DNA from 3 places in the Pseudoalteromonas galatheae genome. Region 1 is predicted to be linked to each of the others. Evidence: predicted binding sites of a transcription regulator. Region 1 holds the regulator's gene; each other region holds the start of a gene.
What was found. Region 1 encodes LexA, which represses DNA repair genes until DNA is damaged. Its sites were predicted from a motif close to TACTGTATNNNNATACAGTA; they were not measured.

Region 2: the regulator LexA is predicted to act here: its motif matches at 4,649-4,668, upstream of imuA (translesion DNA synthesis-associated protein ImuA).
Region 3: the regulator LexA is predicted to act here: its motif matches at 4,356-4,375, upstream of ruvC (crossover junction endodeoxyribonuclease RuvC).

The regions. Positions count from the first base shown of each region.
Region 1 is NZ_PNCO02000001.1:3,412,388-3,422,452, forward strand. Features, by position in the region: gene cyoE (heme o synthase) at 1-177, opposite strand, end outside; gene CWC29_RS15200 (COX15/CtaA family protein) at 161-1,174, opposite strand; gene CWC29_RS15205 (transmembrane cytochrome oxidase associated protein) at 1,184-1,675, opposite strand; gene CWC29_RS15210 (SURF1 family protein) at 1,668-2,396, opposite strand; gene CWC29_RS15215 (DUF2909 family protein) at 2,409-2,705, shown strand; gene CWC29_RS15220 (cytochrome c oxidase subunit 3) at 2,611-3,486, opposite strand; gene CWC29_RS15225 (cytochrome c oxidase assembly protein) at 3,476-4,054, opposite strand; gene ctaD (cytochrome c oxidase subunit I) at 4,054-5,628, opposite strand; gene coxB (cytochrome c oxidase subunit II) at 5,628-6,770, opposite strand; gene lexA (transcriptional repressor LexA) at 7,130-7,744, opposite strand; rRNA gene rrf (5S ribosomal RNA) at 8,825-8,938, opposite strand; rRNA gene CWC29_RS15250 (23S ribosomal RNA) at 9,057-10,065, opposite strand, start outside.
Region 2 is NZ_PNCO02000001.1:2,470,223-2,480,287, reverse strand. Features, by position in the region: gene CWC29_RS10925 (class I SAM-dependent methyltransferase) at 1-737, shown strand, start outside; gene rnhA (ribonuclease HI) at 801-1,271, opposite strand; gene dnaQ (DNA polymerase III subunit epsilon) at 1,341-2,051, shown strand; gene CWC29_RS10910 (TIGR03503 family protein) at 2,152-3,522, shown strand; tRNA gene CWC29_RS10905 (tRNA-Asp) at 3,633-3,709, shown strand; tRNA gene CWC29_RS10900 (tRNA-Asp) at 3,751-3,827, shown strand; gene imuA (translesion DNA synthesis-associated protein ImuA) at 4,680-5,366, shown strand; gene CWC29_RS10890 (Y-family DNA polymerase) at 5,369-6,766, shown strand; gene CWC29_RS10885 (error-prone DNA polymerase) at 6,766-9,843, shown strand; gene CWC29_RS10880 (hypothetical protein) at 9,963-10,065, opposite strand, start outside.
Region 3 is NZ_PNCO02000001.1:1,248,085-1,258,149, reverse strand. Features, by position in the region: gene tolA (cell envelope integrity protein TolA) at 1-52, opposite strand, end outside; gene tolR (protein TolR) at 52-480, opposite strand; gene tolQ (protein TolQ) at 467-1,171, opposite strand; gene ruvB (Holliday junction branch migration DNA helicase RuvB) at 2,169-3,173, opposite strand; gene ruvA (Holliday junction branch migration protein RuvA) at 3,176-3,793, opposite strand; gene ruvC (crossover junction endodeoxyribonuclease RuvC) at 3,796-4,317, opposite strand; gene aspS (aspartate--tRNA ligase) at 4,441-6,225, opposite strand; gene CWC29_RS05495 (DUF72 domain-containing protein) at 6,501-7,268, shown strand; gene CWC29_RS05490 (M48 metallopeptidase family protein) at 7,268-7,774, shown strand; gene CWC29_RS05485 (M48 family metallopeptidase) at 7,802-8,599, opposite strand; gene CWC29_RS05480 (hypothetical protein) at 8,696-8,839, opposite strand; gene CWC29_RS05475 (Bcr/CflA family multidrug efflux MFS transporter) at 8,830-10,035, shown strand.

The DNA.
Region 1 (10,065 bases):
GCCAAATAAGCTCATGAATTGTGCCAATAATGTTTTATCACTTTGTGGTGCTAACATCATCCCGACCCACGCAGTGATCACCAACATACATACTACTTTGAACTTACACATGCCAAAATAAGCTTTGAATAGCGTAGTTGCTTTTTGGAGCTCTGGAAAATTAGTTAATTGATACATACTTTCCCCCAACTTTTTGCGCCAGACTGATAAAAAAGCACAATCTAACCATTGCTAATAACACCATAGCCGCCATGAAATTATGGAATAGTGTCAACAGTAGAGGAAACTGGAAATGTACTATTGCAGCCCCCACCAAAACTTGTATAGAGACTAAAGCTAAGACGACAAGCGCTGAGCGTCTGAGTATTTGATTCTGACTAACTTTGAGCAACGGCCAGCACGCTGCAAGTAGCATTAAAACAGTAGTGACTGCCCACACCCTATGGATGAAGTGAATAGATACTCTAGATTCGAACGGTAGCACTCCAAACTCGTAAGTCGCTGAGGCTTCTGGAAGCGTCAATAAACTCTGCCACGAAAAAAGTTGCAGATTGTCACAGAGCGGCAACCCAGTACAATGCGGTGCAGCATAATTGGCGGCAAGCCACCCACCCAACGCAATTTGGATAATCAACACACCAAGAGCCACATAACATAAGCGATAGGTAAGCTTAGTTACGCTAGCAGTAATAGTGTTGTATTTCAGCCTTAGAACCAATAACACCAGCAATGCAAGAATACTAAACCCCCCTAGCAAATGACCCATCACGATGACTGGCTGTAAATTCATAGTCACGGTCCACATGCCGAGTGCCCCTTGAAATAACACGAGCAATAACAGCAAGTAATAATGACGACTAGGACCCTCCGTTTCTCGCTTACTAAACAGTTTCACACATGCAAGTACTAATATAAGTAACCCAAGAAAGCTGGCAAAATAGCGATGGATCATTTCAATCCAAGCTTTTTCTTCTTCCACATCTAAATGTGGAAAGTTGTCTTTGGCTGCCGATAATTCATGACTCTCATTTGGTACCGTTAGAAAGCCATAACACCCAGGCCAATCTGGACACCCAAGTCCTGCATCACTTAAACGCGTAAAAGCACCAAGTGTCACCACTGTTATTGCAACAAAACAGGTAAATACTGCGACTTTTATTCTTACCTTGGACATATTTACCTCCTAACTAGAGCGAGAGTAGTTCAATAGTTTCTTTAGATCACTCAAAAGCCCTTTTTGTACATTTCGCATTGCTTCTAAACTATCTACCGGTGCATACTTAAGTACAAATAACCCTTTATTATCAACCAAATATAGATAATTATCTTCTAGCTGGTTGAGGTGTATCGGTAAAGAAGTTGCGAACTCAATACTTTTTTCATTTTGATCTTGTAATACCACAAGCGATACTTTTTGCTGGTTTTTCCCAAGTGCTAAATACAAATTAGGTAAGCTGTCGAGTAGTAAAGAGCATTGCTTATTGCACTGCTTTGGTCGCTGATAAACAATACTCCATTCGGTCTCTAGCGCTAGCTCTGATTGACGAACCTCCTGACTTAAAAATTCACCATGATTAGTGGTACCATCAGGTATCCAGCCGACTTTTAAAGCAATAAATGCCAACAACACTGGGAGTACGAATAGCCCTATAAACCACGCTGCACTTTTAGACATTTTTAATCTCCTTTTTTGAAAGCTTCCAGCCAATAACCAACGCGGCCAAGGCAATGAGTAACCACTGCAAAGCGTAAGCTTCATGTTTTTGCGGTGACATTACTACAGGCTGATAGTGAGGCTCAGTTCCAGCCAACCTATTTTTAGTCATATAGGCGATTAAAGGTAAAAGAGGTTTATCTGACTCCTTAGATAAGTAATTGACATCAATGTACTGGATCACAGGTTGTCTTGTCGCCTCATCTACTGCAGACTTGGCTAGTGTGAACCGCTTGTTTTCACTAGATTTGATATAAACAGGTAGAGAAACTGTACCGGTTGGAAGAGAAAAAGCGGTAGGTACGCGACTAGCCTGTTGCGGCACAAAGCCTAAGTTAACAGCCAAGTGCTCATCAGTTTTGGAAATTTTAAAAATACCAATCACATCAAAACCAATCCGGCCTTTTACAACTTGGTTATCTAAATACCAAACAGCACCGTCTACAAAGCTCCCTGTTATCGAAACCTCAGCATTAATACTTTGAGTGAGCGGCAGGGGCGTTGCTTGCGGTCCGTTAATTACGTCTTGCGCCTTTTTTCTCTCAATTTTTTGCTGCAGCACATGTTTTTGCTGTGCTCTTTGCAATTGCCAATAAGAAAGTGAACCGCATAAGAGAACAACGATTAACGCTGCCAATATGGGGGTTTTTGATCTACCTTTAAAAAGTGCACCTAAATCCATCGGACACCCCTTATGATTAAAATTATTATTGTTGTATTACTACTGCTCGTTTTTTTTAATTTATTTAAAGCTATGCTGGTCATGCTCAAGTCAGAGCAACAAGAGTCAATGGCGAAGCTATTGCAAAAAAGAGTTTATGCTTCAATAGCTGTGCTACTTATAATTTGTCTTGCAGCTCAATTTGATCTTATAAAACTACACTCTTCACCCGGTGTTACAACACATAAACAAATACAAATAGACATAGCCAAACCACATCAACAAAATGCCAATACCAAGCCCCAGCCTGAAAAGCAAAATGGTTCTTAGCGGTAAAATGCCCCTTCAACACTCTGATCCATATAACGAACAGAATGATCGCGCCAAGTGTGACATGAACCCCATGAAATCCTGTAAGTAAAAAGAATGTGTTGCCGTATACTCCCGACTGCAGAGTTAACCCAAGATCTTGGTAGGCATGAATATACTCTTCCACTTGCAACGTTAAGAATGCAATTCCAAGTAGTACAGTTAGCCCCAAAAACGCCTTTACTTTCGCCCTTTGCTCCTTTTCCAAAGCTACATGAGCAAAGCTAAGGGTTACTGATGATGCTAATAGAATGATAGTATTGATAAGTGGAAGTCCCTGCCAACCCATAGCTTGAGTAACAGTTCCATCTGGTGTTGTGAGCAATGGCCAAACAGCCTCAAATTGAGGCCATAAAACCTCATTTGTACTGGCATTGTTGCTTGCACCACCTAACCACGGAACAGCAATCATCCGTGCATAAAAAAGCGCACCAAAAAAAGCTGCAAAGAACATAACTTCAGAAAAGATAAACCATCCCATTCCCTGCTTAAACGAACGATCCATTTGGGCAGAATATAATCCGGTTTGAGATTCTTGGATCACATTCCTGAACCAACCAAACAGCATATATACCAGCACAGCAATACCCACAAGCAGTAACATTACTCCACTGTTCCCAGAAGAGTTTAGCTGAATAATGGTAAGTGCAGCCCCAACAGCGATGAAAAACAACGCAAAAGCACCGACTATCGGCCATGGGCTTTGCTCAGGTACGTAATATTTTTCTTGTTCATGGTTCATATTTGAACTCCTCTTGAGCGGCTAGCATACTCACCCCATCACTGTCTTGTTTGCTAACTCGCTCTGTAATATCAAACAACGTATATGAAAGCGTGAGTTCCTCAACATCAATGGGAAGCTCCGTATCTACATAGAATCTCAAGACAAATTCAACTTCTTCTTTGCCTTTCATCGGTTGCTGATCAAAACAAAAGCAGGCCATTTTGTGTAGATACTTTGCAGCTTTCCCAGGGGACACTGAAGGGATCGCTTGCAACACACGCTCGTTATCACTCAGATTTTTTGCAATAAACTTCACATCGGTTAGCTTTCCAGGTTGAACACTAACCGAATGTTCAACGGCATCGACCTTAAATGGCGCCTGACTTTGACTATGCGTTGTGAAGCTCACATCTACTTGTCGACTTTGTGCTATTGACTCGCTCTGCCTTGCGACTTCCATGGATGGTTTACCATTGAGGCCAGTGACATCACAAAAAACGTCGTATAGAGGAACCAGTGCAAAGGCAAAAGCAAACATGCCTAGCGTCAACAAAATAAGCTTCCTAAGCAGGCGTCCATGTTGCATTACTTAATCTCCGGAGGCGTTGAAAAGGTATGATAAGGAGCTGGAGATGGTACTTGCCACTCCAACCCTTCAGCCCCATCCCACACTTTTCCAGGAGCCTGTTCCCCGCCTTTTATACATTTATAAACCACTGCAACAAACAGCAGTTGAGAAAGACCAAAAGCAAACCCTCCAACACTAATAATCGCGTTGAAATCAGCGAACTGCAGAGCATAATCTGGGATCCGCCTAGGCATGCCAGCAAGACCAACAAAGTGCATAGGGAAGAACAATACGTTCACACTAATCAAGGAGAACCAAAAGTGAAATTTAGCCAATTTGATATCAAACATATGCCCCGTCCATTTTGGTAACCAATAATATGCTGCGGCCATTATTGAGAACACAGCCCCAGTAACTAACACATAATGGAAGTGAGCGACAACAAAGTAAGTATCGTGATATTGGAAATCCGCGGGTGTGATCGCTAACATCAACCCTGAAAACCCACCTATTGTGAAAAGCACAATAAATGCAATGGCAAACAACATGGGTACTTCAAAACTAATTGCGCCTCGCCACATCGTAGCTACCCAATTAAAAACCTTAACGCCAGTGGGTACTGAGATGAGCATAGTTGCATACATAAAAAACAACTCACCAGCTAAAGGCATACCTGTGGTAAACATGTGGTGAGCCCAAACGACAAACGACAACAATGCGATCGATGCAGTTGCATAAACCATCGATGCGTAGCCAAACAGTTTCTTTCTTGAAAATGTAGGTACTATCGTAGAAATTATGCCGAAGGCGGGTAATATCATGATATATACTTCAGGGTGGCCGAAAAACCAGAATATGTGCTGGAACATCACTGGATCACCACCACCTGCAGCATCAAAAAAACTTGTCCCAAAGAACTTGTCGGTCAGCACCATAGTCACAGCGCCAGCAAGTACTGGCATAACTGCTATCAGAAGGAATGCGGTTATCAACCAAGTCCAGACAAACAAGGGGAGCTTCATCCATGTCATGCCCGGAGCTCTTAAGTTAACAATGGTCACAATCACATTAATAGCGCCCATGATGGAACTAATACCCATTATATGTACAGAAAACACAAAAAATGCGGTATTGTCGTTGCTGTACGTTGTAGAGAGAGGCGCATAAAAAGTCCAACCAAAAGCGGGCCCACCACCTTCCAAAAATAATGACATCAGTAAAATTGCAAACGCGAACGGTAGTATCCAAAAGCTCCAGTTATTCATTCTCGGGAGCGCCATATCAGGAGCTCCTATCATCATTGGGATCATCCAGTTAGCAAGGCCGGTAAACGCGGGCATCACCGCTCCAAATACCATTATTAGCCCGTGAACTGTCGTCATTTGATTAAAAAAATGTGGATCTACAAGCTGCAAACCAGGCTGGAAAAGCTCAGCTCTAATCACCATAGCCATGGCACCACCAATTAGAAACATGGTCAGTGAAAACAATAAATACAATGTTCCAATGTCTTTATGATTTGTTGTAAACAACCAGCGCTTAATACCTTTGGGAGCCGTATGGTGTGAATGTTCTTCTACGATGGCACTCATTACTTACTCTCCTCTAATGCATTTATCTCACGCTGAATTTGGCTGGGTTGAATAACATCACCAGTGTCGTTACCCCAGCTATTTCTTTTATAGGTAATTACCCCTGCGATCTGCTTGATCGTTAATTGCTTTGCGAAAGATTGCATGGCAGTCCCAGGCCGACCTAAAAGCAAAATATCTATATGCTCTTTAACATCTCCTGTGACAACTTTACTCCCTTTCATTGCAGGGAAGACCCCCGGTAGACCAAGCCCTGTAGGTTGATGGCAAGCAGCACAGTAAGCCATGTAAGCTTGTTCACCTACCTCCATCAACTCTTCTTTGGTAAGAGTTTGCTGGGCTACTGCTTGTGACTCTGCTTCTGCTTTTGCTTTTTCTTCCTTAGCCCCCTCCAGCCATTTATCAAATTGATCAGGACTCACAGCCTCGACGACGACGGGCATAAAGCCATGATCTTTTCCACATAATTCAGCACACTGGCCTCTGTAAATTCCCTCATCATTTACCTTAGTCCATGCTTCATTTATAAAGCCCGGATTGGCATCTTTCTTCACAGCAAAATCAGGCACCCACCAAGAGTGAATAACGTCATCAGATGTCATCAAAAAACGAACTTTCCTATCAGTAGGGATAACCAGATGTTTATCTACTTCGAGCAGATAATTTTCATTTTTTTCCTTAAGATCACTGATTTCTTCTTTCGGAGTGGATAGTAAAGAATAGAATTCGACGTCATGTCCCATGTACTCATAGTGCCATTTCCACTGCGACCCCGTAACTTTAATCGTTAAATCAGCTTTGCTAGTGTCTTCCATAGCAATGAGTGTTTTTGTAGCTGGTATTGCCATGCCAATGAGTATCAGGAAGGGAATAGCAGTCCAAAGTATCTCCACTTTGGTGCTTTCATGAAATTGCGCTGCAACAACGCCTTTTGACTTTCTATGTTTTAAAAGCGCCCAAAACATAATCCCAAACACAATCACCCCAATGACGCAGCATATTAGAAATATGGTCATATGAAGCTCGTATACTTGATGGCTAATGTCTGTAACGCCTTGCCTCATATTGTAAGCGCTGTTAGCGAGTGAGGGCATGGCGATTAGCACTGCGATCAATGCTACAACTAATCGACAAATTTTCATTTGACGTCTCCTTCAAGGCGACTCATGGTTGCCTTTTGTTATTATTGGATGACTGTCATATTGCCTATTTGTACATAGACTTACTGCACGACTATTAACCAATTAGTCAAAAAATAAACAAAATGCAAGATTTTTGAGAAGACTGAATTTAGAATCAAAAATGGGGCTACTGGTAGTAAAACGAAGAGTGATGAAAAATTGTGTATAAAGATCAGAAAACTAAAAAATATTGAGATATGGAAAAGTCACGATAATTATCTTACTTTCACACAGTTAGAAAAGTTAATTATTACTTTTTTCACTATATATAGTTAAAGCGAGCGCAACTTGATATTTAACGCTACGCTCGCCCTCATAAACTACATCCAGTCGGCGCTTCTGATCACACCTACGGCTAATCCTTCAATAGAGAAATTTTGATGCTCTAGATCCACTTCGATCGCTTTAAATTCCTCATTCTCAGCATGCAAGAGAACTTTCTTTCCTTTCTTTTCTAAGCGCTTAACAGTCACGTCCTCTTCTACACGAGCAACTATCACTTGGCCATTCTCAGCCACTTGAGTGCTATGGACCGCTAGTAGATCACCATCCATAATCCCAATATCTTTCATGCTCATACCATTAACTCTCAAAAGGTAATCAGCATTCGGTTTAAAAAAACTGGCATCCACATTAAAGTGGCTTTCAACATGTTGCTCTGCCAGTATCGGCTCTCCAGCTGCAACACGGCCAATAATAGGTAAGCCTAGTTGCTCAGGTTCATCCTCAACAAGTCTAATTCCACGACTTGCTCCTGGGACCATTTCAATAACTCCCTTTTTAGCAAGAGCTTTAAGGTGCTCCTCTGCTGCGTTTGCACTCTTGAAACCCAAAGCATCAGCTATTTCAGCACGAGTTGGAGGCATGCCAGTATCTTTTATGAATACTTTTATTAATTCAAAGATTTGTTCTTGTCGTTTCGTTAGAGGACGCATTAACTGGTATTCCATACAGTGGTTTATTTACTGTAAGTATATACAGCTCAAAAAAAAATCGCAAATGTTTCTTTATTCAACATATTTTATACCAATTAGCATAATTACACGCTCCATTTTTGAGGCGAGAAAACCTTGTAGATAACACCACTACTGTATCCACTATCAACGAGGTACCTACATCCATTTAGGCAAGGCGAAACTTTTCTATTTATTTGTTCTAAATGAGAAATTTTTAACACTATTAGCGTCAGATCTGTTCCTGCTAATTGAGCACGTATTAAGACTAATTGCTATTAAGCGTAAGCGAAAACAAGCAAAGACTGACTCTGTGTTCTTTTCATTACAAGCTATCGGCGCTCCCACAATGCTGCTCAGTGCTGATGCTATTGTAGGAGTGAGCTTGCCTCGCGATGTGTTGATTGCTTGTGATATGTTCTTTTCAAATCCCACATAGCAAAAAAACCGCTGCATTGCTGCAACGGGTTTGACGTACATGGAGGTACTAATGTCGATTAGAGCCATGGATGAATACTGTTAATCGACCTTCAATGAGGTCCTAGCTCGCTACGAAGTAGGATGTTTTATTCTTTTTGTTTGGGGAGCCCAACAGCTCGGCGGGTAAACCACCTCCGACCACGCAGCTCAGTGCTGATGCTGTGGTAGGAGCGAGTTTACCTCGCGAGGTTTTATATCTCAAATCTCTATGCCCCACATAGCAAAAAACCCGTCGCATTGCTGCAACGGGTTTGACGTACATGGATGTACTAATGTCGATTAGAATCATGGATGAATGCTGTTAATCGACCTTTAATAAGGCCTTGGCTCGCTACGAAGTAGGATGTTCTACTTTCACATGGGAAGCCCACACTATCATTGACCGGGGCCGACCCTTCGCGGGGCTCGCCTTCGAGCTGTTTTGTTTCACTTCTGAGTTTGGGTGACAAGAAACCGAAGCAACGCTTCGCAGTTCGGGGAAATGAGCGCATGGATAAGCGAAGGGGAGATACTACATGGTAGTACTTTACTTCAAATGCAAAAAAACCCGTCGCATTTCTGCAACGGGTTTCTTTTATTTGGCCCTGACGATGTTCTACTTTCACATGGGAAGCCCACACTATCATCGACGCTGTTTTGTTTCACTTCTGAGTTCGGCATGGGGTCAGGTGGTTCCAAAACGCTATGGTCATCAGGAAATTCTGTTCATTAATGAAGTATCCTTCATTAATATAAATCTGGAAAAAGCTTATTAAATTCTTCTGTCTACTTCAGTCTATTAACTTCTGTCGCTTATAAACCACTTTGGCGTTGTATGGTTAAGCCTCTCGGGTAATTAGTACGAGTTAGCTTAATGCCTCACAGCACTTCCACATCTCGCCTATCAACGTTGTAGTCTTCAACGGCCCTTCAGTTGACTCTAAGTCAAAGTGAGAACTCATCTCGAGGCCTGCTTCCCGCTTAGATGCTTTCAGCGGTTATCAGTTCCGAACGTAGCTACCGGGCAATGCAATTGGCATCACAACCCGAACACCAGCGGTTCGTCCACTCCGGTCCTCTCGTACTAGGAGCAGCCCCTCTCAATTCTCAAACGCCCACGGCAGATAGGGACCGAACTGTCTCACGACGTTCTAAACCCAGCTCGCGTACCACTTTAAATGGCGAACAGCCATACCCTTGGGACCGACTTCAGCCCCAGGATGTGATGAGCCGACATCGAGGTGCCAAACACCGCCGTCGATATGAACTCTTGGGCGGTATCAGCCTGTTATCCCCGGAGTACCTTTTATCCGTTGAGCGATGGCCCTTCCATTCAGAACCACCGGATCACTATGACCTACTTTCGTACCTGCTCGACGTGTCTGTCTCGCAGTTAAGCTTGCTTCTACCATTACACTAACCGTACGATGTCCGACCGTACTTAGCAAACCTTCGTGCTCCTCCGTTACTCTTTGGGAGGAGACCGCCCCAGTCAAACTACCCACCAGGCACTGTCCTCAACCCCGGTTCAGGGGCCTAAGTTAGAACATCAACACTACAAGGGTGGTATTTCAAGGTCGGCTCCACAGAAACTAGCGTTCCTGCTTCAAAGCCTCCCACCTATCCTACACATGTAGGGTCAATGTTCAGTGCCAAGCTGTAGTAAAGGTTCACGGGGTCTTTCCGTCTAGCCGCGGGTACACAGCATCTTCACTGCGATTTCAATTTCACTGAGTCTCGGGTGGAGACAGCGTGGCCATGGTTACACCATTCGTGCAGGTCGGAACTTACCCGACAAGGAATTTCGCTACCTTAGGACCGTTATAGTTACGGCCGCCGTTTAC
Region 2 (10,065 bases), 940 kb from region 1:
TAAGTTTTTTACAAGGACCCAAACCCGATGAGTGGCAGGACTTTCCTCACGGTGAATATTTAAAAGTGGGGATCCAAAAACGACTGGATGAGTGGCTACCAAGAATGTTTGGTTACCACATGCTAAAACTCGGCTGTTTGAGCGGTCAAATGAATACCTCTGCCAGCCCGATTAAGCATCAAGTTTGTGTTGCCCCACAAGGCAAACATGTCGGAGTATTTGCTGAAATTGACGAGCTACCTTTTTACGAAAACTCAGTCGATGCTTGTATTTTAAGCCAGTGCTTAGAATATCATTCTGATCCGCATCATATTCTACGCGAAGCCCATCGCACACTTATTCCCGGTGGTTATATTGTGATCTCAGGTTTTAATCCGTTTAGTTTATGTGGTGTGGCGCAAATGCTTCCCTTTAGTAAAGAAAAACTCCCTTGGTCAGGGCGCTTCTTTACTCCATCTCGGGTGAAGGATTGGCTAGACTTACTCGGGTTTGAGATTGTTGGTGACGAGCGCTTTATTTACGCGTCTTTAGCGCGAGGCTCCAGGCTTTCTCGTTTTGCGCCATGGCGCCGCTTTTGTCGTCATTACTTAAAGCCGATGGGAAGCGTGTATATGTTGGTGGCAAGAAAGCGGGTGATGCCGCTCACTCCAATCAAACCCAAATGGCATGTAAAGCCCAAGTGGACACCCGCTGTGAAAGGAGCTGGGCTCAGGCAAACCTGCCAAGATAAAGAATAACGAGTGTTAGTTCTTAAGATAAATCTTAAGGGAGCTGTTATTTGTTATAGAATGACTCCCTAGTTAGACGCTGGCTTCGTAGCCCTCATCTACAAGTAGATTTGAGCCTGAAGCCGCTTCTCGTGCTAAATCATCGACAAGCTCATTGTATTTATTTCCAGCGTGGCCTTTTACCCAGCGCCACTGGATCGTGTGCCGGCTGGTGGCAGCGTCCAGTCTTTGCCATAAATCGACATTTTTTACCGGTTGTTTAGCTGCGGTTTTCCAATTGCGCTTTTTCCAGTTTTCAAGCCAAGACTCAATGCCTTGCTTAACATATTGGCTGTCGGTATACAGAATGATATCGCAGGGACGCTTTAATGTTTCGAGTGCAACAATGGCTGCAAGCATTTCCATTCTGTTATTGGTTGTGAGCTTATACCCTGCACTCATTTCTTTTTCATGTCCTTGATAGGAAAGGTAAACACCATAACCACCTGGACCTGGGTTACCTAAACACGAGCCATCGGTATAAATCTCTACGGTTTTTTGCACTGAATTGCCTATTTTTATGTAAAATGTGCGAATAGGGCAAAATAATAGCAAAGTTAAGCGGGCAACGATATGCACACACGGCAAATAGTACTGGATACAGAAACCACAGGTATTGATCCTAAAGCAGGGCACAGGATCATTGAAATTGGTTGTGTTGAGCTAGTCAATCGCAGACTAACGGGGAATAACTTCCACGTATATATTAACCCTCAGCGCGACATTGAAGAAGAAGCCATTGATGTTCACGGTATCACCAACGAATTTTTACGCGATAAACCTTTTTTCCATCAAATTGCGCAAGAGTTTTTTGACTATATTAAAGGAGCTGAGCTTGTCATTCATAACGCGCCGTTCGACGTCGGCTTTATGGATCACGAGTTTGCTAAGCTAAATCAAGGCTTTCCGGCGACCCATGACTATTGCCAAGTGCTAGATACCTTGGTGATGGCCAGGGATCTTCATCCAGGCCAGAAGAACAGTCTAGATGCACTGTGCCGTCGCTATGATATCGATAACTCAAAGCGTACGTTGCACGGCGCTTTGCTGGATTCCGAGATCCTTGCTGATGTTTACCTTTCGATGACGGGAGGCCAAAAAAAGCTCAATTTGGCGAACCAAAATAAAGGTGAGCAGGCTAGCTCAGGCGGTGGCATTATTCGTTTAGACAGTAATCGCCCTGCACTTAAAGTTTTACGTGCTTCTGCCGATGAAGAACAAGCACATACAGAACGTTTAGAGCTTGTAAACAAAGCTTGTGGACAAAGCTTGTGGCAACAATAATGAATACAATCGGTATCGTTGGGATGGGGTAGACGCTTAACTAAGGGCTTTATCCCAGAAAAAGATCACTCAGGCCATCAAGGCAATGTAGGGTTAATGCATGAATCTAAAACAGCTTATCTTGGGGTTTGTACTGCTAGTAAGTACGATTGTTGGCGCTCAAACACCACAGATAACGATGTTACAGCGGGACGGCAAGGTAAATGAAATCCCTCTTTTAGATAACCGTTTTCGCATTGATTATAATATTGAAGAGATTACTTTACTGTTTTTTCGCGCACCTGGCACGCCTGCCGTGGTACTTGTGAAGCCTGATGGCAGTAAATATTATGCGACCAGTTCGCTAGATAATGATGCACTGCAATGGTACGACGAAGTCAGCTATGACTTGATCATTCTAAAAAATCCGACGCCAGGCCCTTGGCAAGTTATCGGACAGATCCAAAAAAACAGCCGCATTATGGTATTGGGTGACATTGAGCTCGAAGTTGAAGCTTTGCCTCCGTTATTGTTCCGTGGTGAAGTATTGAAGGTAACAGGTCGTGTGACCAATGATGGCGAACCGATAGATGTAGGTTACTTTCGGGATGTCGTGACTTTGTATGTAGAGTTCTCCAGCACCAATAACGATGAATATGCAAACTTTGGGGCAGGTACGCAAAGTGTAACCGACTTTAAAGATGATGGTCGCGAATTTGATGAAAGGCCCTTGGATGGAATTTTTACTGGTGAGTTTAAATTAAATTTTCCAGCAGGGGAGTGGCAGCCAGAATTTTTCATTGAAACGCCCATTCTAAAAAGAAGAGTGATTAAATCTCCCATTGTTATTGCTGAGCCGCCATTCAACTTTGAATTGATGCTTGCGGGCGAAAACGAGCTTGAACATGGTCTTACTATCACGTTAGACGACACGGTTATAAAGCCAGAAACTATCTTGTTACAAGGTAAAATCTTTTACCCCAATGGTGAAGAGCAGATGTTTACTTTAGATGCCGAAGAGCGACTTTATCGTCAGCTACCAATCAAGAATTATGACTGGGGTCGTTATAGCATAGAAATCTCAGCATTTGGTGAAAATATCAATGGCCGTGAGTTTATGGCTACGTTGCCAAACTATAACTTTGAAATTGAAAGGCCCATTGAAAAAGTGCCTGAGTTAGAAGCCACTGCGTTACCAGCAGCGAAACAACCCGCTCCAGAACCAGAGCCGACTATAAGTACAGCGCTATTAGTCAGTATTATCGTTGCTGGTAACTTAGTTGTATTATTGCTTGGTGGGTTAGTTATTCGCATTTTTGTGCAAAAAAAACCAATTAAGTTAAAAGTACCAATGTTAAAGAACCCATTTAAGAAAACCGAAGAAGTCATTGATCTTGATGATTTAGGGCCATCTGAAAATAACGCAGCAGGTAATGGTTCAAAAAATGATAAATCAGGTGATATTTTGAACCTTTCAATGAAAGATAACTAAAAAACACGGTTTTTTTTCAAAAAACGGTTGACTCATGAGGGGGTCATTCGTATTATTCACGCCGCTGTCAGGGAGCACACCTTACAGCAAACACTGCAAGAATATGACGCGGAGTGGTAGTTCAGTTGGTTAGAATACCGGCCTGTCACGCCGGGGGTCGCGGGTTCGAGTCCCGTCCACTCCGCCAACACTAAAACGAGTAAAATAATGTCATTAAGATATCTCTGCGGAGTGGTAGTTCAGTTGGTTAGAATACCGGCCTGTCACGCCGGGGGTCGCGGGTTCGAGTCCCGTCCACTCCGCCAGTTTGCATTTTCTTCTAAGCAAGCTTCATTGAGCAAAATCAAATAGCTCATTTTCTTTAGTCTTTCCCTTGTCATCATTGTCAAGTAACTCATTTTTCAACATAAGCTTATAATAATGTCGGTATAACTTTGCTCGTTGCAGCAAAGTGATAGTTCAGTTGGTTAGCTGTTGCCTTAGAGAAAGCGGCCAGTCACGCCGGGGGTCGCGGGTTCGAGTCCCGTCCACTCCGCCAGTTTGCATTTTCTCTTCTTAGTAGACTTCCTTTAGCAAAATAAAAAAGCTCATTTACGTTAGTCTTCCCTTTGTCATCACAGTCCAGTAACTTATTTTTCAACATAAGCTTATAATAATGTCGGTATAACTTTGCTCGTTGCAGCAAAGTGATAGTTCAGTTGGTTAGCTGTTGCCTTAGAGAAAGCGGCCAGTCACGCCGGGGGGCGTGGGTTCGAGTCCCGTCCACTCCGCCAGTTTGCATTTTCTCTTCTTAGTAAGCTTCCTTTACTATTAGAAATTAAAAATATAGCCCTACTACAAGTAAAATAAGCACAGTTTTGTCGTTTTGCAGCTTAGTGTAAAGAAAGTGGTAGTTCAGTTGGTTAGCTGTTACCTAAGTGGATAGCATTCAGCTAAGCCAAAAGACGATTATCTACGCGCCACACTCATTGTTTTACATCTCAGTTCTTGTCGCCTTTTATACAAATACATTTTGTAGATCTCATTTCTCCTAAGCAAAACACGATTAACTTAAAGCGCAAACTATGGTTATTTTTAACTCGCCTCTTTTCTAGCGATCTACTTGCGATCTGCCTTTATTTAAATATACTGTATATATAAACAGTATTTGGTGATGTATGGCGAATTATATAGATCTTCTTGAGCGTAAAAACTTGCTTTGGCGTGGACGTGGACAGGCCGCGCAGCATGATGTCGTCAGTACTCGCTTTGCTGCACTTGACGATTTACTGTGCGGTGGTTGGCCGCAACAAGGTGTGATTGGTGTGAAAACTGCAATGGGAATAGGAGAGTTAAGGTTGATATTGCCCCATTTTGTGGATGATAACCGTTTGAAGGTATTAATTAATCCTCCAGGACAAATACATGCCGCAGCATTGCATTATTTATCGTTAGATCTGAGTGAATTTATGATTGTACAGCCTCCAAGTGAAAAAGAAGCACTATGGGCTGCGGAGCAATGCGTAAAAAGTGGTGTGTGTAGTGCACTTGTACTTTGGCACGAAGCGCTTTCTATTGCTGCTGTAAAGCGTTTGCAGTTAGGTGCACAGGCGGGGAGTTGTAGGTTATTTGTTTTACATCAAGCACAGTACGCCCAGACTTTACCATTTACACTTTCAGTGGTTTTACAAGCACAGCACAGCAGCTTGGATGTGACAGTAAAGAAGCACAAGGGGCACTTTGCACATCGCAGTCTTAAACTAGAGAATCCCCATTATTGGCCAGAGCTTGAAAAGCCAAATCTACCTCATGTTAGCGATAATATAGTTGCACTTTCGGGCTATGAGCGGCGTTTAACGAGCTAGTTATGTGGTTATATCTCTATTTTCCTATGCTGCAACTAGAGGGAATGACGAAGCAAACGGTTTCCGGTGATTTTGTTACACCCGTTGTTATTATTGATGGCCGCAAAAACCAGATAGTGCAGTTAAATGATGCAGCGCAGCAGCGAGGTATAAAAATAGGAATGGGCCTTGGGACTGCTTGTGCATTGTGTACACAGCTTCATGTTTTGCCCTACGACGACTTGCTAGAAAGACAGCAGCTATTAGAAATTGCCAATATGCTTTATCAAGTAAGTGCAGATATTGTAATCGATGAACCTAATGGCCTTGTGCTTAAAGTCGATTCTATGCTTTCGCTCTATCATGATTTGCCAAGTTACTGGCAAGTAATATCTGGACAATTAGCGCAGCTTGGCAAGAGTTATTATTACGGCATGGGTGAGTCCACAATAATGGCTAAGCTCTTGGCGCGAGAGCGTTGCAATGTGCTTGTACTAACGCCTTGCCAAAAGCGTCATTACCTGAGGAAAATAGGACTAACACGTACAAGTCTAGACAGCCGGGTGATTGAGCTGCTTGCTCGCACCGGAGTTAAAAATGTGGCGCAGTTAGAGCAGTTTGCACTCAGTGAGCTGGCTAAGCGTTTTGATACTGAACTCGTACATTATGTAGGCTGCTTGTTTGGAAAACTAAAGGAAACCCTTAACTATTTCCAACCTGCGGAAACCTTTGAACTTACTGCACCTTTACTTTACGAAGTCGAAGTGATGGCTTGGTTAGAAAAGCCAATCGAACATTTGCTATCGCGTTTAGCGCTATTCCTACAGCAACGTAACTTGGTAACTCGAACGCTTTATTTTACCTTAGCACTTCGAGATAAAGAGGCTTTAGAGATCACATTAAACAGCGCAGAGCCTGAATATAAGGCGGCAAATTGGCAGCGCCTGTTAAACCTCAAGCTAGAATCCATAACCTTAGATGCGCCCGTACAAAGTGTTTCACTCAAAGTTGATGCTTTAGAAACGCAGCATGCCACAATAAAAGATCTTTTCTCAACGCAGCAAAGTGTGATGTCAGCGCAAGGACTGCGAGCTATTCTATGTGCCAAGCTCGGTGAGCAGGCAGTGCAAGGTTTACAGCTTACAGGCGATCCTCGTCCTGAAAAGGCCAGCACTTATAGCCATAAGCCCTGTTTCACGGCACTAGATAGTAAGTTAAGGCCCAACATTTTATTTCCGAAGCCACAGCCTTTATGTGAAAGAGTCAATATTATTTCTGGTCCAGAGCGCATCGCTTCGGGGTGGTGGGACGGTGAGCCGGTCCAGCGAGACTATTTTATTGTACAAAATGAACAAGCGCAGCGGTTATGGGTATTTCGAGAGCAAAATAATCATTGGTATATTCATGGAGTATTTAGCTAATGTCTTATGCCGAGCTTTTTTGCCAGAGCAACTTTTCGTTTTTGACTGGCGCATCGCGACCAGAAGAGTTGGTCAAACAGGCAGATTTTTTAGGTTATAGCGCCATAGCTATTACTGACGAATGCTCTTTGGCTGGCATTGTCCGTGCTCATGCTTATATTCGTGATCATAAGCTCAAGATAAAACTGATAGTTGGGAACTTACTAAAGTACAACAATATTGAATTGGTCGCTCTTTGTCCTTGCCAGCTCGCTTATACAGAGTTATGTCGAGTGATCAGTAATGCTCGCCAGCGAACGGAAAAGGGACAATATCGGCTTAGTGAGTGGGATATTATGTCGCTTAAGCATGTTTTATTGTTGTGGTTGCCAAAGGGGAACAGTCAAGATGTTCAATCATTGCAATGGCTGTGTAAATACCACCAAAATAGAATATGGATTGGCTACCGACGTAACTTGAGTGCAGAAGATATACATTACTTTACCCATTGTGTAAAACTGTCAAAAGCGTACCAAATACCTATTTGCGCTGTTGGTGGGGTGCTTATGCACTGCTCGTCTAGACTTGCGCTACAGCATACTCTGACAGCTATTCGACAAAACCGTGTGATAAGCGAGATCCCTGAGAAAATGATAAGCAATAGCGAGTCGGCACTGAGATCTATCTCTAAGCTTAATAAGTTGTTTTCACCTACCTTTCTTGAAGAAAGTGCCAATATCGCGAAGCGATGTGTATTTAATTTGGACTCATTGCATTATCAATATCCTCAGGAGTTAGTGCCTAAAGGCTTTACTCCAATGGCTTATTTACGCGCGTTGGTTGAAAAGGGTAAACAAGTTCGCTTTCCTGATGGCGTGCCGCCAGATGTAGAAGCCATTATTGATAAAGAGCTAGCGCTTATTGAAGCGCTTGATTATCCGTTTTTCTTTATCACTATTCATGACATTGTGATGTATGCAAAACAGCATCAAATCTTATACCAAGGGCGAGGTTCAGCCGCTAACTCTGTGGTCTGCTACTGCTTAGAGATAACCGCAGTTGACCCTCGGCAAGTGGGCGTATTGTTCGAGCGTTTTATTAGTAAAGAGCGTAATGAGCCACCCGATATAGATGTAGATTTTGAACACCAACGTCGTGAAGAGGTGATCCAATATATCTACAAAAAATATGGTCGTAAGCGCGCAGCATTAGCAGCAACGGTGATCACGTATCGTTTAAAAAGTGCCATGCGTGATGTTGGCAAAGCCTTGGGCATTGAAGTGGCGCAAATAGAGTACTTTATTAAGCATCTCAACCGCCGTGATAAAGGGCTTAACTGGCAGGCCCAATTAGTGGAGCTAGGGTTAGAGCCAAACTCATTAAAAGGTCAGCACTTTATTCAGTTGGTTAATGACATTATGGGGTTTCCAAGGCATTTATCGCAGCATGTTGGTGGTTTTGTTATCTCAGAAAGTCCATTACATGAATTAGTGCCCGTAGAAAATGCAGCTATGCCAGAGCGCACCATTATTCAATGGGATAAAGATGACCTTGAAACCCTTAAGTTACTCAAAGTCGATATCTTGGCCTTGGGTATGCTAAGCGCTATTCGTAAGTGCTTTGGTTATATTGCAGCGCATACCAAGCGAAACCTAGATCTTGCCCAATTGACTCGTATGCAAGACGACCCTTTGGTCTATAAGATGTTGCAAAAAGGGGATAGTGTTGGCGTGTTTCAAGTAGAGTCTCGCGCACAAATGAGTATGTTGCCAAGGCTGAAACCCGCTAATTACTACGACTTAGTGATCCAAATAGCAATTGTACGTCCCGGCCCTATTCAAGGTGATATGGTGCATCCATTTTTAAAGCGACGGGATGGTGAAGAGCAAGTGACTTATCCATCCGAAGCGGTTAAATCGGTATTAGAGAGGACCATGGGGGTTCCCATTTTCCAAGAACAAGTAATAAAACTGGCTATGGTTGCAGCTGGGTTCACTGGAGGAGAAGCTGATAGCCTGCGCCGAGCCATGGCATCATGGAAGAAAACCGGAGAGCTGATGCAGTTTAGAGAAAAGCTTATTCGAGGTATGCTGGCCCGGGGCTATGAAGCACAATTTGCTGAGCGGATTTTTGAGCAGATCTGCGGCTTTGGTGAATATGGTTTCCCTGAAAGCCACTCCGCTTCTTTTGCTGTGCTGGCTTATGCTTCTGCGTGGTTGAAATACTACTACCCAGCAATGTTTTATACTGCGTTACTCAATAGCTTGCCAATGGGGTTCTATTCGGCTTCACAGCTGTTGCAAGATGCATCAAGGCATGAGGTTAGTATTTTACCTATTTGTGTTAACCAGTCCGATTACGAGCACCAAGTCGTAAAAATACCAAGACAAGCATCGTTTGCGATCCGTTTAGGGCTTAGGCTTATAAAAGGGTTAAGTGAAACTGAAGCTCTACAATTATTACAGTGCAGACCTCAAGAGGGGTTCGCTAATATCGTGCAGTTACAGCAAGCTGGCATTACCAATAGCACTATTGAAAAGCTGATTTCTGCGGATGCTTTACATCACTTCGTGGATAGCCGTTATGCTGCTAGATGGTCACTTGCGGATCAAAGTAAAGCATTGCCACTATTCAGCGATATTGAAGAGAAAGAGTCGCAATATAGCCACTTTAACGCCACAGAGTTTGAAAACCTACAGGAAGATTATAATAGCACTAAAGTTTCCTTACGCACTCACCCAATCAAGCAACTTGAGCAAGCAAAGCTTATAGACCGAACGGTTAAGGCCAATCAACTGCTTTATCGACCGCATAAATCGTTAGTCACAGTGATAGGGCTGGTGACAGGAAAGCAAGCCCCGGGTACCGCAAAAGGCGTGACCTTTTTTACTTTGGAAGACGAAACAGGCAACATCAATGTGATTGTGTGGTCTGGTACTGCTCGAGCGCAGAAGCAAGCCTATATGGGCGCACAGTTATTAGAAGTAAAAGGTATAGTCGAGAAGGAAGGGGAAGTGGTACATGTTATTGCTGGTAGACTAATCGATAGAAGTGAACTTTTAGAGACGATGACAGTTAAAGCTCGAGCCTTTCATTAATTGTTTTTTAGTGATTTTTTGTGGCTTAAAGCAGAGAAATGTTGTTTTCGTAAATGCGCTCTAGATTCTTATAAAGCTAAAGCCCCAATAAAGAGGCGCTTTTGTCGCTTTTCCTCACTTTAGCCTTGGAGCAACTTCATCATGGCTGCTATAAAACCTTCTTGCTTGATTATTTGGTACTTTTGGCACGAGTCTGGGTTTTTCAAATCGTGGCATAGATAT
Region 3 (10,065 bases), 2.2 Mb from region 1:
TCGCGCCATGAAGCAATACTGACTTAACTACACTGCTAGATAATGAACTCATTACTCATCCTCAAATGATTTAGTCATTAGGCCAACAGAAGGAACACCCGCTTTTTTCAAGAAATCCATTAAATAAAGGACTTCTTGATACGACACTCTGCCTGAACCTTTAATCATTACAGGAGTATCTGGATTTTGTTCTAACTTAAGTTTAATCACTGCGGCTACTTCTACTGCATCCATTGGCGCTTCAGGGTCTGTACCAACAGTCACAAAATAGCGACCTTCAGCATCAATGGTGGCAATAATCGGTGGCGAGTCTTTGGTTTCAACCAATTCAGACTCTTCCATCTGAGGTAGGTCTACTTTTACGCCGTGCTGGATAAGTGGAGCCGTTGCCATAAAGATGATTAACAACACCAACATAACATCAATATAAGGAACGACGTTGATCTCCGCGACGGGACGACGTCTCTTACGCTGATACATTTTGTTTTGCCTCTACTTGTGTTGCAGCCTGACGATAAAGAATATTAGCGAACTCTTCCATAAAGTTAATGTACTGAGTTTCGAGCTTTTCTACATTTTTGGCAAATCGGTTATAGGCCATAACCGCTGGAATTGCCGCAAACAGACCCATGGCTGTCGCAATCAACGCTTCAGCAATACCTGGAGCAACCATTTGCAGTGTCGCTTGTTTCACTTCACCGAGCGCGATGAACGCATTCATAATACCCCAAACCGTACCAAATAGACCGATATAAGGACTAATAGAGCCAACTGTCGCTAAGAAAGAGAGGCTTGATTCTAACTTTTCAATTTCACGAGAAAGCGCGACACGCATTGAACGGTGAGTTCCTTCAACAACAATCGAAGGAGATTGGATATTGCCTTTTTTATGCTTTGCAAATTCTTTAAAGCCGGATACAAATAACGCTTCTAATCCTGTTGCACTACCAGCCCTTGCAGCTATTTCATTATAGAGTTTGCTAAGATCCATACCGGACCAAAATTTTTGCTCGAAATTCTTTGATTGGCTTTGGGCTTGAGAAATGACAGTTTTACGTTGAAAAATAATTGCCCAAGAAGCAATAGACAATCCCACCAGGGTCAACATAACAAGTTGTACCAAAAAACTGGCTTTTAAAATTAGATCGACAAAATTTAGTCCCGATTCCACGTTATTATACTCCCAAAAGTGTTTCGGCAATGGTAGCCATTTATATTTTTACGCTCTACCGAGCAATATCTAGAGATAGACTAGATTTACTACCAAAAGGTTCAGCTAGTTTAACCACACTACAAATACCTTACAATCTCAATACTGCGAATTCATTGTATTTGACGATAAATAGACCAGAACAGTTTAACTCCCTTTGCTTTACCCAAACTTAAGCAAATCCAACAATCTCCATCACAGCCTCTAAATATGACTGAAAACTGCATAAAATAGGAGTTTTATGCACAAATAGAGAATAAAACTCCACAAAACACATTGGTCTTACCAATTAACAACAGATTATCTAATATTTACAATTTGCGCATTTAACATACAAACCTATATTTTACATAAGCTTACACAAATACACCGACACATTTAAGCTCACTTTTTGAGCTTGTAAAAAATTTTGATATTAGTTTTTTCTATCTGAAAAAAGAATTTTTCTAGTTTGATGAAAAGCCAAAACCTCTTTAATATACACCCTGTACTGAGCGAGCAGCTGAAGTTTCAGCAAGCACAGTTACTTGCAATAGGATTCTGATTTTTCGTATTGCTTAGATGACGCATTTTGTGGATAAAACCCAAAGTAACTCATCTTGTTCCCTGGATTACTTCCTTCAACTTGTTGTTTTGCCCGCATTATTTGCGGGCTTTTTTTTGCCCGAAATTTGGCACAAGCTCAACATTACGCTCCACGCTTTCTTTAACACTCGGTCATTTTGCGGTTTTTATTTAGTGTTTGGCTTAAAAGACGAGGCAATCTACAAATTGTTTAAGCAACATATAACCCACACAGGTAAGTTACCTCAGCAGTGATGGATCTTGCTTGAATTTAGCTGACACAAAATAATGGATTTGTGCAAACGCGATTTGCAATAAGTGAGTGTAGAAATGAAATAGCCGAGTTAATACTCGGCTATTATGAAGAATAAAGGTGTTTATTACCCAACTTAGATCATTCTGGCTTGCTTAGCTCAAAATGCATATAGGCTTTGTCAGAGACAATACGTCCTCTTGGCGTGCGTTGAATAAAACCTTGTTGGATCAAAAATGGCTCTATCACATCTTCGATGGTTTCTTTTTCTTCTCCAATTGCCGCAGCAAGGTTATCCAGACCAACCGGGCCACCGGTAAACTTTTCAATGATTGCTAGCAGATATTTGCGGTCCATATAATCGAAGCCACATTTATCAACATCGACCATATCCAGCGCTAAGTGCGCAATCTCTTCAGTGATAGAACCATCGCCCTTCACTTCAGCAAAGTCTCTTACCCTGCGTAGTAAACGATTTGCTATTCGTGGTGTACCGCGCGCTCGACGCGCTACTTCAGTTGCGCCCGACTCGCTGATCTCCAAGTTTAAGTGATACGCTGAGCGAGTAACAATCGCAGACAAGTCCGCAATCGAGTAAAACTCCAAGCGCTGCACAATACCAAAACGGTCTCTCAATGGTGAGGTTAACGAACCGGCACGTGTCGTTGCGCCAACCAAAGTAAAAGGCGGTAAATCCAGTTTAATTGAACGTGCAGCAGGACCTTCGCCTATCATGATATCCAATTGGTAGTCTTCCATTGCAGGATAGAGAATTTCTTCCACCTGAGGACTTAAACGATGGATCTCGTCAATAAATAACACATCCCCCTCTTCAAGGTTAGTGAGCAATGCGGCCAAATCTCCCGCTTTTTCAAGCACAGGTCCCGAGGTGGTTTTAATATTCACCTCAAGCTCGTTTGCAACAATGTTCGCAAGCGTAGTTTTACCTAAACCAGGGGGACCAAAAATCAGCAAGTGGTCTAAGGCTTCTTGCCTTGAACGCGCCGCCGCAATAAAGATTTCCATTTGCTTTTTAACATGCGGCTGACCGGTATAATCGTTCAGTAGTTTAGGTCTAATCGCCCTGTCAACTAAATCTTCATTACCTTGGACCTCAGGTTCAATTAATCTATCTGCTTCAATCATAGTTACATCATCGATTTAAGAGCATCTTTAATGATACTCTCGGTCGTCATGCCTTCTCTGTTTACGGCTTTTACCGCTTTTTGTGCTTGAACTTGTTTATACCCTAATGCCATTAAGGCTGCAATCGCTTCATCTGCTGGGGTATCACTTACCGTCGGATGCTCTTGCGGCGCAAGTACAGCGGCATCGCTAAACGGTGTGAGTAAGTCATTGCCAAAGTCTTTTAACTTATCTTTCATTTCAAGTACTAAACGCTCAGCGGTTTTTTTACCAACTCCAGGGATCTTAACCAAAGTAGTTGCATCGCCATGATTCACGCAGCTAACAAATTGCTCTGCAGACATACCCGACAAAATTGCAAGACCGAGCTTAGGGCCGACTCCGTTTGCTTTAATTAACGTTCTAAACAATGCACGTGCGATCTTGGTATTAAAACCAAACAGTAACTGCGCATCTTCACGCACCACAAAGTGGGTAAATACTGAAACCGGCTCGCCCACGCTTGGTAATTCATAAAAACAAGTCATAGGCATTTGTACTTCATAACCTACACCTGCAACATCAATTAATATTTCTGGTGGCTGCTTTTCTAACAGTGTTCCGCTTAATTTTCCTATCATGGTTATCTCAACCTTCCTCTTACGGTTTTACGAGCTGCGCCTGCCATTTTTATTAAGTTTTGCCTTGAGTGCGCGTGACAAATCGCCACAGCCAACGCATCTGCTGCGTCAGCTTGGGGTGTGCCAGGCAATTTTAATATGCGCTTTACCATTTCCTGTACTTGGGCTTTGTCTGCACCACCGGTACCCGCAACGGCTTGTTTAACTTGTCTTGCCGAATATTCACTCACGACCACTGACTGCATGGTCGCCGCAACAATGGCCGCACCTCGCGCTTGACCAAGTTTTAAGGCTGAACTTGGATTATGCGCAACGAACACTTGCTCAATCGCAAAGTCGCTCGGCGAAAACTGCTCTATGAGCTGTGTGATCCCTTGATAGATCATTTTTAATCGAGTGGGAAAGTCATGTTCACCAACTTTAATGCAACCGCTCCCCAAATATTGGAACTTTGCACCTTGGTGAGCAATCACACCATAGCCTGTAAATCTTGACCCCGGATCAATTCCTAAAATGACAGCCAAACGCATCGTCTCTTGATTTTTTGGTTATAATGCCAAAATACTGTATAGATTACCAGTTATAAGCTAGTACATAAGATCAAAAAAGGCGACCTAAGCCGCCTCTTTTACACCAGGTTGACGAACTTACTCGCCTTCACCTTGCTCTACTAACTGCTTTTCGATTGAGATAGCAAGCTCTTTTAGCGCATCTGGGTTTGCAGGGCTTGGTGCATCCGTCATCAAGCACGACGCTTGCGTTGTTTTCGGGAACGCAATAACGTCACGGATGTTGTCAGTGCCACACAGTAGCATCACCAAACGGTCAAGACCGAATGCCAAACCTGCGTGTGGAGGCGTGCCATACTTCAGAGCATCGAGTAAGAAACCAAACTTCTCTTGCTGCTCAGACTCTTCAATGCCAAGGATCCTGAACGCTGCCTGCTGCATTTCGTTGTTGTGAATACGAACCGAACCGCCACCTACTTCGTAGCCGTTAAGTACCATATCGTATGCATCAGAAAGTGTACCTGCTGGGTTTGCTTCAAGTTCCGAAGCACTTACGCCCTTAGGTGCAGTAAACGGGTGGTGTACCGCGTGTAGGTTGCCTTCGTCGTCTTCTTCGAACATCGGGAAGTCAACTACCCAAAGTGGTGCCCACTTATTAAGATCAGTAATTTCTAAATCAAGACCAATCTTCAGACGTAGCGCGCCCATCGCTTCATTTACGGTATTGCGCTTGTCTGCACCGAATAGAATAATGTCACCTGTGTTTGCGCCTGTGCGCTCAAGCAGTGCATTGATCACTTCTTCGTTCAAGAATTTAGCAATTGGCGACTGTACGCCTTCGATACCTGCATCACGGTCGTTTACTTTCATCCATGCCAGGCCTTTCGCACCATAAATACCTACAAACTTAGTGTATTCATCGATTTGCTTACGTGAAAGTTGTGCGCCACCAGGCACTGACAGTACTGCAACACGACCTTTTTCGTCGTTCGCAGGGCCGCTTAGTACTTTAAATTCAACGTCTTTTACGATGTCTGCAACGTCGATAAGCTCAAGCGGGTTACGTAGGTCTGGTTTGTCCGAACCATATTTGCTCATCGCTTCGCTGTACGGCATCACTGGGAACTCACCCAAATCAACGTCTAGGAAAGACTGCCACATTTCGCGGATCATTTTTTCTGTCACACTACGAACTTGATCTGAGCTCATAAATGACGTTTCGATATCTATCTGAGTGAACTCTGGCTGGCGATCGGCACGTAAGTCTTCATCACGGAAACATTTTACGATTTGATAGTAGCGGTCAAAACCAGACATCATTAGTAGCTGCTTAAATAGCTGCGGCGACTGCGGTAGCGCATAGAAACTGCCTTTGTGAACACGACTTGGTACTAGATAGTCGCGTGCACCTTCAGGTGTCGCTTTCGTTAGTACTGGCGTTTCAATGTCTAAGAATGCATTTTCATCCAAGAAACGACGCACAAAGCTACTCGCTTTAGCACGCATCTTAATGCGATCGCTCATTTCTAGACGGCGTAGGTCTAAATAACGGTACTTAAGACGACGCTCTTCAGAGTTTTGCTGATTGAAGTCAAGCGGTAATGGTTCTGAACGGTTGATAATGGTTAAGCCAGTGCCTAAGATCTCAACTTCACCGGTTGCCATGTCTTTGTTTACTTGGCTTTCAGGACGCGCACGGACAACACCTTTGATCTGAACACAGAACTCTTGGCGCAACGTATTCGCTTTATCCATTAAGCCTTCCACTTCAGGATCGAATACCACTTGCACAAGCCCTTCTCTATCTCTTAAATCGACAAAGATTAGGCCGCCAAGGTCACGACGTTTATTGATCCAACCACATAGTTCAACTTCCTGATCTACATGGCTCTTATTTAGTTTTCCGCAGTATATAGAGCGCATAAAATTCCTGTCAGTCCAGTTTGCTCTTACGACTAATCACTTCTCACCACACAATATGAATTCACAGTATTGGTAAGCCAGTCGCTAAGACTCATTTTCAATAACCGCCAATTATATAAAAATACGCTGCATTGTCATCCTCAATCTAAGGATCTGATACACTATTCACACATTTAATCGTTGTTTTGATCACTATGTTGTATCTGGGTTGCCCACAATGGAGTAGCGCACACTGGAAAGGTCGAGTATTTTCCAGCCATTGTAGCGCCACAAATATGCTCAAAGAGTATGGCCAAATTTTTAATAGCGTTGAAGGTAATACGACTTTTTATGCCGATCCAAATCCGCAGACCGTATTAAAATGGCTAGAACAAGTGCCTGATGACTTTCGCTTTACGTTTAAAATTCCTAAGCGTTTTAGTCATGAAATGGCACTTAGCCACTGCCAAGATGAATTATTGACTTGGTGTAAAAACATGGCACCGTTGTTCCCTAAATTGGGCGTGTTAATGCTGCAATTACCTGCGCAGTTTGCGCCTGAACATATAAATAAAATGCGACAATTTTTATCTTGGTTGCCCAAATCACTAACTGTTGGTGTTGAAGTACGACATTGGGACTTTTATCGTAAAGGTGATGCTGAGCGCAGATACAACCAATATTTAATCGAAAATAACTACAATCGCATCGTGATGGATACTCGCGCACTCTTTAGCGAGCCTGCCAGTACCCCTGCGATAGTAGATGCACAACAAAAAAAGCCGCGATTGCCTGTACATGCTATTGCTACAGGAGACAGCCCAATTCTGCGATTTGTTGGTTGCTCTCAGCTTGAGTCTAATAGAGACTTTTACCAGCCTTGGTTAACTAAACTCAATCAATGGCTCAGTGAAGGTAAATCACCTTATGTGTTTTTCCATACCGCAGACAATTTTGATGCGCCATTTTTAGCAAGACAATTTATTGCTGATTTAGAGATACATCATCAAGTAAGCAATCCATTCCCCGCTGAAAAAGAAGCAAAGCAAGAGGCGCTGTTTTAATGTCCCATCCCTATTTTTTAAACTACTCCGAGCAAGTCCAAACTCAAGTCACTCAGTTAATAGAGAGCAAACGACTCAGTGTGTTTTTCAAAAGCCGCTATCCTGAACCGCATCAAATCAAAAGCGATAAGCTACTTTACGAATATGTAGAAGGATTAAGACAACAGTACTTAAAAAATACCCCACGGGTATCGCAGGCCAAGTTTGAGAAGCGCAACAATATGGTATTGAATGCGTTAGGAACACATACGTTCAAAACCACACGGCACGGGCAAAAACAAAAAACGTCGCACCAAATACACATCGCAGCGCAGTTAAAACACGCTCCCGAGGCGGTGTTACGAGCATTGGTTGTACACGAGCTAGCGCACTTTAAAGAGAAAGACCATAACAAAGCGTTTTACAAGCTTTGTCAGCACATGGAGCCCAACTATCATCAACTTGAGCTAGAATTACGGCTATTTATGCTGATGTGTGAGACAGAAGGAAACACCAATTACACTTAACTTAAGTGTAATTGGTGTTTTGAGAAATTAGCGTTTACAGCTTGGTGTAAATCCACCCGCACGCGCTTTGTTAGCGGTTGTTTGGGCTGTTATCATGTTGGCTTGTAATTGCTTAATTCGGTTTTCTGGCGCAGGGTGCGTCGACATAAATTCTGGTGGACGCTGTTCGCTCATTTTCGCCATATTTTGCCAAAGTGCAACAGAGCCTTCAGGATTAAAGCCTGCCTTAGCCATTAGATCTAAGCCGATAACATCCGCTTCGCTTTCATGAGAGCGGCTAAATGGCAGTGCTACACCGTACTGTGCACCAAGACCTAATCCCTGCATAATGGCATTGCGATATTCGATATTATTCATTTCAAGTACCGCTGCACCTGCTTGCAGACCAAACTGCAACACACTGTTTTGCGAAACACGTTCATTAGCGTGTTCGGCAATAACATGCCCTACTTCGTGACCCATAACCGCCGCAAGTTGATCTTGGTTTTCTGCAACTTTGAGAATCCCCGTGTGAACTCCGATTTTACCGCCGGGTAGCGCAAATGCATTGGCAGAGTCATCTTCAAATACTACGACTTCCCATTGCTGGTTTGCGTAGTTTGCTGGAAGTTGTGCTATTAAGGCATTTGCAATACACTTAACGTAGCGATTGGTTTTAGCATCAGTATCGACTTTTTGCTCTTGCTTCATTTGTTCAAAGCTCGCAACACCCATTTGGTCCATTTGCTGCTCTGAATAGAGCGCTAACTGAGTGCGTCCGGTAGGCGATGTTTTACAACCGGCAAGCGTTGCCGCTACGGCTATCGCGAGAACCAGTTTTTTCATAACTTGTTCCTTTTCTTTTTTACAACTTAAGTTTCTCTAAGTTTACCGCAATTTCGTCACTTAACGAGACTAACTTAGTACAATATAAAAAATTTTTCATGAACTTCTGCTGATCACAACGCCGTCTTTTCGCTGCTCTACTCCAGTGCATCGAGTACCATCTCCATATAAAGCGTCTCTGATTGGTGTATTTATTCTGCTTAACATTAACAAGGTAACAATACCAACATATGAAGTCATCAACACTCCCCGCAATACTGTTGCCATTACTGGCTAGTATTGTTGCGATAACACCATTAGCCATCGACTTGTACCTACCTGCGATGCTCGCGATTGCAGACAGCTTGAATAGCCCGCTCGAGCAAGTGCAGGTTTCTCTTAGTAGTTATTTGGCAGGCTATGCTGTCGGCATGATGGTGTTCGGCCCCCTTGCAGATAGATTCTCAAGGCAGACGTTAGCTATTTGGGGTTTAGTCGGGTTTACCGCATCATCAATTGGGCTTGCACTAACAAATGACATTGATATGTTTTGCTTCTTGCGGGTCGTTCAAGCATTTTGTGGTGCCGCAGCGACTGTTGTTGTACCAGGCGTGATCCGCTATTATTACAAAGAGCATACAGCCAAAGGGATGTCTTATGTGTCGATGATCATGATGATCGCGCCACTTATTGCCCCCTCACTTGGTGCGTTGATCTTGTTGTACTTTGATTGGCACGCCATTTTTTGGTTTTTAGCGGTTTATGCAGTATTGGTTATCATCGCATTACAGTTTTTCTGTATTGCAATTCCAACCAACGCCGATGTACCGCTTAGCTTATCGTTTTTCTTAAAAAATTACCGCATTGTGTTAACACAAAAGAAGGCCCGCTACGATATTCTTTCTTCAATGCTGGCATCATTTGCATTCTTTTGCTTTTTAACCTCAGTTTCATTTATTTATCTTGAGTATTATGGTGTGTCGGAACAGCTTTTTGGAGTGTTATTCGCCATGAATGTGATTGCATTGATGCTTGGTAACTTTGCCAACACGCGTTTAGTACCAAGGCTTGGTTCTAGAAAAATGCTCAATATCGGTCTTGCGATTGGTGTTGTCTGTTCCACACTCTTGGTCATACTCAGTAGCCAATCCGTCTCGGTTTGGGTGTTAGCTTCTGCCATTGCACCTTTGATGATGAGTTTGGGGATCATTGCCAGCAACGCTGATGCGCTGATATTACTGAGTTTTGAACATCAAACCGGTACCGCTACCGCGGTGATAGGCACGCTACGATTTGGTAGTGGCGCTTTGGTCGGCCCTTTACTTGCGCTCGCGGTTCCTGAGTCACCTATGCCGTTCTCGAGCTTTATGTTCGCTGCCATTGTGCTGACCATCGTCTGCCAGTTGCTAAACAGGCGCTTTGAGAAAAGCCTCAGCGCCGAAGAGGTAAGCAAGTAATCAAAGAAAAGCCCCGATTTACGGGGCTTT